DNA from 2 places in the Acinetobacter sp. ANC_7635 genome. Region 2 is predicted to be linked to the other one. Evidence: predicted binding sites of a transcription regulator. Region 2 holds the regulator's gene; the other holds the start of a gene.

Region 1 (5,144 bases), on a different contig from region 2:
AACAAATTCAGCCAGAATACGCTGATGCAGTTATCAATGAAAAGAATTGGCGCAAATCCTATCCGATTCATTTTAAACGGTTGGTAGAATGTGGGCTCTCATCACCTGAAGCTGCGCTGCGCATAGCTCAAGATGGACTTCAACAAGCTTATGAAGAATTTAGTTTTCAACGTGATCAACATACACACGCATTGAATGAAGTGATGAATCTTAAATCAAAAGATTTAAATACCTACACACTTCAAGGAAACTCTACTGCTGAGCCGCAATGGTTTGTACCTTATCAGGGTAAAAATTTAGAAGGTCAAGCCCTACTCGACCAAATTCAACTCTGGTTAGACCGAGGTATTATAGAAGCATCACATGCTCAGGCACTACAAGCGTGTGTGCAGCATCCAGAGTGGTTTGACCTTTCGGATCGAACAATGGTGCTGTTTGGTGCAGCTTCTGAAGCAGGACCTTTACCTTGGCTGGCGAAATGGAAAGCCAATATCGTGGCGCTTGATTTAAATCATGAGCGAGTATGGACAAAGATTTTGAATACTGTTCTGCAAGGCAATGCGACCTTATACGCTCCAAGTGTCGAATTAATAGATTCATCTGCATCTATACGTGAAGCTGCAGAGTGTTTAGGCGTTAACTTATTAACAGATACCCCTGAGATTGCACATTGGCTCACCCAGTTTGATCAAGACTTAGATCTTGCCGCGATTGCGTATTTAGATGGCGAAAAGCATGTTCGTGTTTCTATGGCGATGGACGCCATTATGCAACATGTCAGCCAACAAAAATCCAATACCAGTTTAATGTATATGTGTACGCCCACTGACGTCTACGCTGTACCACAGGAAGTTATTCAAGGTGGATTAGATAAGTTTAAATCACGCTCTAAACTTGAAAATATTCTGTCCAAGAGTATTTCGACTGTCTCTCGTGATTATTTTTTCAAACAAAATGAAGAACGCTTATTCCAATGTCATGATAAACAGTATGGGATCTGCGACTGTCTTGTGGTTGAACAAGGTCCAAATTATGCGTTGGCGAAAAGGATTCAACAATGGCGCGCTACGTTAGCACGGTCACAAGGTCAACGTGTCAGCATTAATATTGCTCCATCGACCACTACACATTCGGTAACCAAAAACCCATTATTAAAAGCTGCTTTCAATGGTGCCAATTTGTTTGATGTTGAAGCATTTGAACCCGCGACGACCAATGCGATTATGGCTGCGTTGTGGATTCATGATTTGAGAAACCCACAGTCGGTTGCCAATCCTGACATCGCCCTCAATCATCCATTAGACTTAATCATGCATGGTGCTAATCATGGTGGATTATGGCGTGTAGCATATCTCGCACGCACCGCCCTACCATTTGCCGCATTATATGGTTTTGCTGAGGAAAAACTCCCCTTGAAAAAACTTTGGTCTAAATTCCAAAAATAAGCGTCATAAACAATTGATCATAAAAAAAGCGCTGATTGTTCAGCGCTTTTTTAGTCTTTAAGTATTGAATTCAATCAGGTGAACTGAAGGAACAACCAGAATAAACCACCTGATAAACAGATTGTTGCTGGCAGTGTGAAAATCCACGCTGATAAGATTGTGCGAACCATTTGGAAGTTTAAGCCCGACTTATTCGCAACCATCGTACCTGCTACAGCAGAGTTTAAAACGTGTGTTGTTGACACTGGCATACCAAAGCCATCAGCAGCAGCAATCGTTGACATTGCAACTAACTCTGCAGACATCCCCTGACCATAAGTCATGTGTTGTTTACCAATACGCTCACCAACGGTAACAACAATACGTTTCCAGCCTACCATCGTCCCTAGACCTAATGCCAATGCAGTCGCAACTTTCACCCATGTTGGAATGTATTGCAGGAATGAATCTAAGTTATCACGGTAGTTGTCCACTGTTTTTTCTTGCGCTTCAGTCATGGCAGGTAAAGCTTCTGCTTTATCTAAACGCTTGAATGCAGTCGTGCTGAGGTACATATCATTACGGAATTCAGCCACTTGATCTTCAGGAACATCTTTAATGGATGTGTAGCTTCCTACTTTTTCACCTAAATGATCCGTCAAGCTTGCCAAAGCTGGCACAACTTCAGGTGTGATTTCTTTGGTTTGGATATATGACGTGATAATTTGACGTGCTTTTTCATCTGGAATATCTTGGTGATTTGGATAAATCAAATCAGCAGTTTGAGCAGATAACTGACCAAACGTTTGGATATGTTGTTGATCTAGACTCTTGTTTAAAGAGTAAGCCAATGGCACGATCCCGATCAGAATCAACATAATCAGACCCATACCTTTTTGACCATCATTTGAGCCGTGTGCAAAACTTACACCGGTACACGTGAAAATCAAAATGGCACGAATAAGTGGCGGCGGCGGTTTATTCCCTTCTGGTGGTTGGAATAATTCCACTTGTTTCTTAAAGATTTTTTTAACCAATAAGAACAATACAGCCGCAAATGCAAAACCGATTAATGGTGAGAATAAAAGTGCTTTACCCACTTTCATCACCTGTTCCATGTCTACACCTGACGCACCATTACCTGCGTTTAAGATGTAGTTCATGATGCCCACACCTAAAATTGAACCGATCAGTGTATGAGAGCTAGAAGCAGGGATACCGAGGAACCAAGTTCCTAAGTTCCATACGATTGCGGCAATCAACATGGCAAAGACCATGGCAAAACCGGCACCTGAACCGACGTTCATAATCAATTCAACAGGCAATAGCGCGATAATACCGTAGGCAACTGCACCACTTGCGACCATTACGCCAAGGAAGTTACAGAAGCCTGCCCACATTACAGCGACAGGTGCAGATAAAGCGTTGGTATAAATGACCGTTGCCACAGCATTGGCCGTGTCATGGAAACCGTTAACGAACTCGAAACCCAATGCGATAAACAATGCCGTGGCCAACATGATCACAGCATAAAGATTTAAAGCAGGCACATGAGATAAATCAGCAGCCAACTGAAAACCAATGTAAATCAAGGTTGAAACAATCAGTGTAAGGAACACTGGCATAAAGAATTTCGGCGTTGGCACGTGAACATTCGTCGACTGCATAGGCGTTGACGATTGTGCTGAATCTGAAACTGGAGTTTGATTAGAATTCATGCAAGCAGAGAAAGAGGATAAATATCCCCTCTATTGTTCAATTTAATTATTACAATTATATGACAAAGAGCTGTCATATAAGTCATCCAAATGACACTTATTTAAGAAAATTAAACTTTAAAAACTAATGATATTCAAAATTTAACAATAATAATCATATAGTTAATACAAAAACCTCGTCTTTAATCTTTATTTCAATCGGTAATTAAATAGATGAAATAAAGATGACATCACTGTCACATTTGTTACAACGGCAATTATTATTACATTAGATTATGACAACATGATGAAATATAGACAGTTTCAGTTTTGATAGGTTGGTCATCGTAGTCGATGGATGAAATTCATCCTTAATTTTTTGGGAATAGGTTCATAAATTTTTATTTATCAGAAAAGTGGACGTAACTCTGCTAAAATATTGCACCATTATTTGTGCAGATTTTTGTGAGAGTCATTTGATGTCTACCCTCGCCACCTTAAAAGCGCTTCTTGCCAAACGTATCCTGATTATTGATGGTGCAATGGGTACCATGATCCAACGCCACAAATTGGAAGAAGCTGATTACCGTGGTGAACGTTTTGAGGATTGGGCCTACGACCTTAAGGGTAATAACGACTTATTGGTTCTAACTCAGCCACAGATTATTCAAGGCATTCATGAAGCTTATCTTGAAGCTGGTGCAGATATTATTGAAACCAACTCGTTCAATGGAACGCGTGTTTCAATGTCTGACTACCATATGGAAGATTTGGTTCCTGAGATTAACCGTGAAGCAGCTCGAATTGCCAAAGAAGCATGTAAAAAATACTCAACACCTGAAAAGCCACGTTTTGTCGCGGGCGTATTAGGACCAACGTCACGTACCACTTCAATTTCACCAAATGTAAATGATCCGGCATTCCGTAACATCACCTTTGATGAGTTAAAAGTTAACTACATTGAAGCGACTAAGGCATTGATTGAAGGTGGTGCAGACATCATCTTGATTGAAACGGTCTTCGATACCCTAAATGCCAAAGCTGCGATCTTTGCAGTGAAAGAAGTGTTTAAAGAAATTGGTTACGAACTGCCAATTATGATTTCGGGCACCATTACCGATGCATCTGGCCGTACACTCACAGGTCAAACCGCAGAAGCATTCTGGAACTCAATGCGCCATGCAGAGCCTTTATCGATTGGCTTTAACTGTGCACTGGGTGCAGATGCGATGCGTCCACACGTCAAAACCGTGTCTGACGTTGCGGATACTTTTGTTTCAGCGCATCCAAACGCAGGCTTACCAAATGCCTTCGGTGGTTATGATGAAACCCCTGAAGAAACTGCAGCATTTATTAAAGAATTCGCTGAAAGTGGTTTGATCAACATCACCGGTGGTTGTTGTGGTACGACGCCTGATCATATTCGTGCGATTGCGCAAGCAGTTGAAGGTATTGCGCCGCGTCAAATCCCTGAAATTGAACCTGCATGTCGTTTAAGTGGTTTAGAGCCATTTAACATCACTAAAGATTCATTATTCGTCAACGTCGGTGAACGTACCAACGTGACAGGTTCTAAAAAATTCCTTCGTTTAATTAAAGAAGGTAACTTCACCGAAGCTTTAGATGTGGCACGTCAACAAGTTGAAGCCGGTGCGCAAATCATCGACATCAACATGGATGAAGGGATGCTGGATTCGCAAGAAGCGATGGTGCATTTCCTGAATCTGATCGCGTCTGAGCCTGATATTTCACGTGTGCCAATCATGCTTGACTCTTCTAAATGGGAGATCATTGAAGCAGGTTTGAAATGCGTCCAAGGTAAAGCAGTTGTTAACTCGATTTCCTTAAAAGAAGGTTATGACGAGTTTGTAGAACGTGCTCGCCTCTGCCGTCAGTACGGTGCGGCAGTCATTGTCATGGCGTTTGATGAAAATGGTCAGGCGGATACTGCTGAACGTAAAAAAGAAATCTGTAAACGTTCTTATGATGTGCTTGTGAATGAAGTGGGCTTCCCTTCTGAAGA
Region 2 (5,144 bases):
TTTAAAGCAAAATATGGCATTGATATGTCAATTGCTGAGCAACAAAATGCCTTGAAATTTAAATCCTTTAATGAGTTTTTCACTCGCTCTTTGAAAACAGGCGTTCGTTCAATTGATCCTAATCCTAAAAGTGTCGTGTCACCTGCAGACGGTGCAATTTCACAATTAGGTAAAATCAATGAGGGCGATATTTTTCAGGCAAAAGGTCAAAGCTTTTCAGTTGAAAAGTTAATTGGTGATCCTCAATTGGCAGCACCATTCAAAAATGGTGAATTTGCAACAGTGTACTTATCACCGCGTGATTATCATCGTGTGCATATGCCTTATTCTGGTACATTGACTGAAACTTTATATATTCCAGGTGAATTATTTTCAGTCAACCAAACTACAGCTGAAAATATTCCGGGTTTGTTTGCACGTAATGAACGAATGGTATGTTTATTCGATACTGATATTGGTCGTATGGCTGTTGTTTTAGTTGGCGCAATGATTGTTGCTGGAATTGAAACTGTTGCGACAGGTAAAGTAAAACCAACAGGTCGCTTAGAGCTGAACCATCATGCGATGAAACTTGAAAAAGGTGATGAGCTCGGACGTTTTTATTTGGGTTCAACGGCTGTAGTTTTGTTTGAGAAAGATAAAATGCAATGGGACCAAGCATTTAAGGCGAACTCAACTGTAGTAATGGGTGAAGCGTTGGGTCATCTTATTTGAGTATATCTTTTGAATAAGAAAAGCGCCTAAGGCGCTTTTTTTTATTCGTGCATTTTATACAAGCGTTCTTTGGGAAACACGGCAATAAATGTAGAGCCTTCGTTTTCTTTCGACTCGATTTCAATATGTGCGCCATGTTGCATAAGTACGTGCTTAACGATGGCAAGGCCTAAACCAGTACCACCTGTTTGACGACTGCGTGCACTATCCACACGATAAAAACGCTCAGTTAAACGCGGTAAGTGTTTTGGATCAATTCCAATACCAGTATCCTGAACAGAAAAATAGCCACGTTCTCCATCATCATGCCAGCCGATGGTGATGGTGCCACCTTTCGGAGTGTACTTTATGGCATTGGTAATTAAGTTGCTAAATGCACTCGCCAATTCCATATCTGAACCAATTAAGTCACAGTGGCTGTCTATATCAAGGTTAAGTGTATGACCATAATCAATATTGTAAGCTTGCGCATCATCAAACAGATGGTTCATTAAACTTGGCATTTCGATAATTTGATTTTTCGCAATTTGTTTTTCATTTTCTAAACGAGACAAAAGCAAAAGATCATTGACCAATGCATTCATGCGTTTAGTTTGCGATTGCATTTGTTCAAAGGCACGTTTCCAACGCGGATTGATATCTTCTTGATCTGTGAATGTTTCGATATACCCACTTAACACTGTGAGTGGTGTTCTTAATTCATGTGAAATATTGTCAACAAAATCTGAACGCATTTGCTCGAGATTTTTCATACGCGTAATGTCGTGCGCAACTAAGAGGCGACTTTCATTGCCAAAGCGAGTCAGTTTGATTTGCGCGTACTTATTATCATGGTTCACCAATTTAATTTTTACACCATCTGGTGCTTGATGGGTATTATGAAAATATTCAATAAAATCTGGCTGGCGAATAATCGTGAGCAGGTTGCGGCCACGATCAACAGCTTGAATGCCAAATAACTTTTCCGCAGCAGGATTCCACCATTCGATTTGATGGGAATCATCCGTAAGAATAATCGCTTCTGATAAAGCCACGAGAGAAGATTGAGTTCGATCGATCAGTCCAACCATTTCAGACTGAACAATACGTTCTTGGCGTTGAGCTCGATATACATTGAACAGTAATGCCCCCCAGATTCCATTTAAATTTGGTGGTACATCGTAAGGACGATTCGAAATCCAATCATTGACTAAATATAATGAGCGTAATTGGATACCAAAAAATATGAGACAGGCAATGCCTAAGCATATCCAAAGATAGCCAATCCCTAACCCGATACAGCCCGCAATAATCAGTAGAAATACCAGTAAACGTAAGTCTTGCTTGGCAAAAGTCCATAAACTGCTATATAGAAACTTTTGATGTTCACGTGCCAATTCTGGGACGGGGTAGGGTTCGTACATAAAATCTAAATTAACCTAAAGCAACATCAGCTCGTGTTGAAAAACGATAGCCAGTACCACGCACAGTTTGAACATAACGGTCTGCACCATAAGGTTCGAGCACTTTACGTAAGCGACGGATATGGACGTCGATGGTTCTGTCTTCAATATACACATTTCCACCCCATACCTGATCAAGTAATTGAGCACGGGTATAGGCACGTTCTGGATGAGTCATAAAGAATGCCAATAGACGATATTCTGTTGGCCCCATATCAAGAATATTTTGATTATAGCTGACACGTTGGCTTACTGGGTCAAGAATTAAGCCATTTGCATCAATGGTTTTTTCGCCATTTAACGCATTTGCACGTCTTAACACCGCTTTAATACGGGATACCAACTCACGTGTTGAAAATGGTTTCGTCATATAGTCATCTGCACCAGCATCAAGACCTTGAACTTTATGGTCTTCTTCGCCACGCGCAGTCAACATAATGACTGGAATTTCTGAAAGTGTTTCATCACGCTTAAGGCGACGACACAAATCTACGCCACTCACGCCACCCGGTAACATCCAGTCGAGTAGGATAAGCGCTGGACGTTGATCAACAATCATTTGATGTGCTTGTTTCGCATCTTCTGCTTCCAAGCATTGAAAGCCTGCCATATCTAAAGAAGTATGGATCATTTCCCGAATTGGGAGCTCGTCGTCGACAATTAAAATGTAGTCATCTTTCACAACGCAATATCCTATGATGAACGGTGAACCGTTTTATATTTATGACAGGCTTATTACAAAGATTAATTATGACAGTATCATTGCAAGATGGAAATCGAAGTTAAATATAGCAATGTTTTGTGACAATTAGGCTGATATTTTGTCTCATTGATATTTATTAATATTAAATTAAATCAATATCTTAAATTTACTTACGATTTGTCACAATTTCTTCATCTTAATTTGATGCTACTTTTTCATTAGATCATTCAATAGGGCGAGAAAAACAGTTTTACATGCCTGAACGACCTCAGCACGTGGAAGTTTAAAACCACCTACCACCCAGCGAACAGCAACTTGAGTGACATAGCCATTTAAACCAGTTGCAATCAAGGAGATCTCTTTTTCAGTGAGATGGGTATGTGGCATCATTAATGTGACAAAGGCATGAATCATTCGGTCGAAACGACCCATTGTTTCTTGAATGGTTGCATGATTATGAAGTTCTTGGACGAGCATTGCATCAATATAAATAATCCGAGCGGTACGCGGATCATCTTCTAAAAAACTAAAGAACGCATTTAGACCTGCATCAATCATGTTTAGAGGCTCAGGAGAGGCTTTCATAATAGCTTGCATTAATGTTTGTTGAAGCTTCTCAATCAGCTCTAAGAAGATCGTTTGGAATAAGTTTTCACTTTTCTTAAAAGATTCATAAAAGTAACGTTCAGTTAATTTCGCTTGTGTGCAAATATCTTTAACGGTTACTGAGAAAAAACCATGAGTTCCATATGCTTCAATACCCGCTTCAATAAGTTTCTCACGACGTGCTTGTTTGCGCTCAGTTAAGGACATCCCTTTAAATTGACGCTCTTTTGCAGGAGGCTTTTCAATCGCTTGCTCGTGTTCTGATGGAGTGAGGTTCTCTGGGTTCATAGCAATTCGAGTCTTTTTATAAAAGTGTTATGCTGCGGTCAGTATAGATTACCGATCAGCTAAAGATACTAAATTGGCCTATAGTAACAATAAAAATGGTCGATAGTTACATTGACAATAATAATTGTCAAAATTATAGTGAACATGAATGACCCAGATCAACGCTGTGGTGCATAAAAATCAAAAAAAGGATTCACAATGAAAAATTTTAAAAACAAAGTGGCTGCAATCACAGGTGCAGGTTCTGGTATTGGTCAACAACTTGCGGTGTTACTGGCCAAGCAAGGTTGTCATTTGTCTTTAAGTGACGTAAATGAAAAGGGCTTAGCAGAAACAGTTGAACTGACGAAGAATGCAAATGTACGAGTCACAACCAAGAAAGTAGATGTTGCGAATCGTGACGAAGTTAAAGCATGGGCGGCTGAAACTGTACAGAATCATGGTTCAGTGAACATGATTTTCAACAATGCTGGGGTGGCATTGGGTTCGACCGTTGAAGGCGCAACATACGAAGAGTTGGAATGGATTGTTAACATTAACTTCTGGGGTGTCGTGTACGGCACCAAAGAATTCTTACCATATATTAAGAAAACAGGTGATGGACACATTATCAACATTTCAAGTTTATTCGGTTTAACTGCGCAACCAACTCAGTCTGCGTATAATGCAACTAAATTTGCTGTACGTGGTTTCACTGAATCTCTTCGTCAAGAGCTAGATATTGAAAATGTGGGTGTGAGCGCGCTTTGCGTACATCCAGGTGGCATTCGTACCAATATTGCGAAAGCTGCAAAAATGAATGACAGTTTAAAATCTTTGGGCATGAATCCACAGAAATCTGCACAGACATTTGATAAATTATTACGTTGTCCACCTGAAGAAGCAGCGCGTCAAATTCTAGAAGCAGTGCAAAAAGATCGCCGTCGTTTACTGATTGGTAACGATGCGAAAGTGATTGATTTAATGCAACGTGTGATGCCAACGGGCTATCAAAAAGTGACTGCATTTGCGACTAAAATGAGTAAACGTTTCGATTCTAAATAATCGTTAAAAAAACCCGCGTCATGCGGGTTTTTTATTTTCTTGATTTCTAATTTAAATCAGTACTTGAACAGTTTTCTTTTTCCAAACAAATTGATAATACAAACCTTGCATCACACATAAGCAAACGAAAGCCAAAGCATAAGCGTACCAGATTCCCGCCAGCCCCCACCATGCGCTAAATAGATAAGCTGCTGGGAGTTCTATACAGAGTATGGCTACAATATTGATGATCATTGGCATAGTCACAGTGCCACTTGCACGCATAATTGAGGCGAAAATAGCACTCGCGCCAAAAAATAAAATTGACCACAGCACAATAAACAATAATTGTTGCCCGAGTATCACGA

The links. The regulator PhoB, encoded in region 2, activates phosphate uptake and scavenging genes when phosphate is short. The targets are predictions, from matches to a motif close to TGTCATNAANCTGTCATAA.
Region 1: a site for PhoB is predicted at 3,416-3,434, ahead of AC1M89_RS09875 (inorganic phosphate transporter). Genes of this name have one in related genera too.

What each region holds. Positions count from the first base shown of each region.
Region 1 covers NZ_JBWYIS010000008.1:37,014-42,157, reverse strand. Annotated here, with positions in the region: gene AC1M89_RS09880 (hypothetical protein) at 1-1,445, shown strand, start outside; gene AC1M89_RS09875 (inorganic phosphate transporter) at 1,520-3,142, opposite strand; gene metH (methionine synthase) at 3,601-5,144, shown strand, end outside.
Region 2 covers NZ_JBWYIS010000003.1:172,827-177,970, reverse strand. Annotated here, with positions in the region: gene asd (archaetidylserine decarboxylase) at 1-714, shown strand, start outside; gene phoR (phosphate regulon sensor histidine kinase PhoR) at 756-2,117, opposite strand; gene phoB (phosphate regulon transcriptional regulator PhoB) at 2,128-2,838, opposite strand; gene AC1M89_RS06270 (TetR/AcrR family transcriptional regulator) at 3,067-3,753, opposite strand; gene AC1M89_RS06265 (SDR family NAD(P)-dependent oxidoreductase) at 3,952-4,797, shown strand; gene AC1M89_RS06260 (MATE family efflux transporter) at 4,849-5,144, opposite strand, start outside.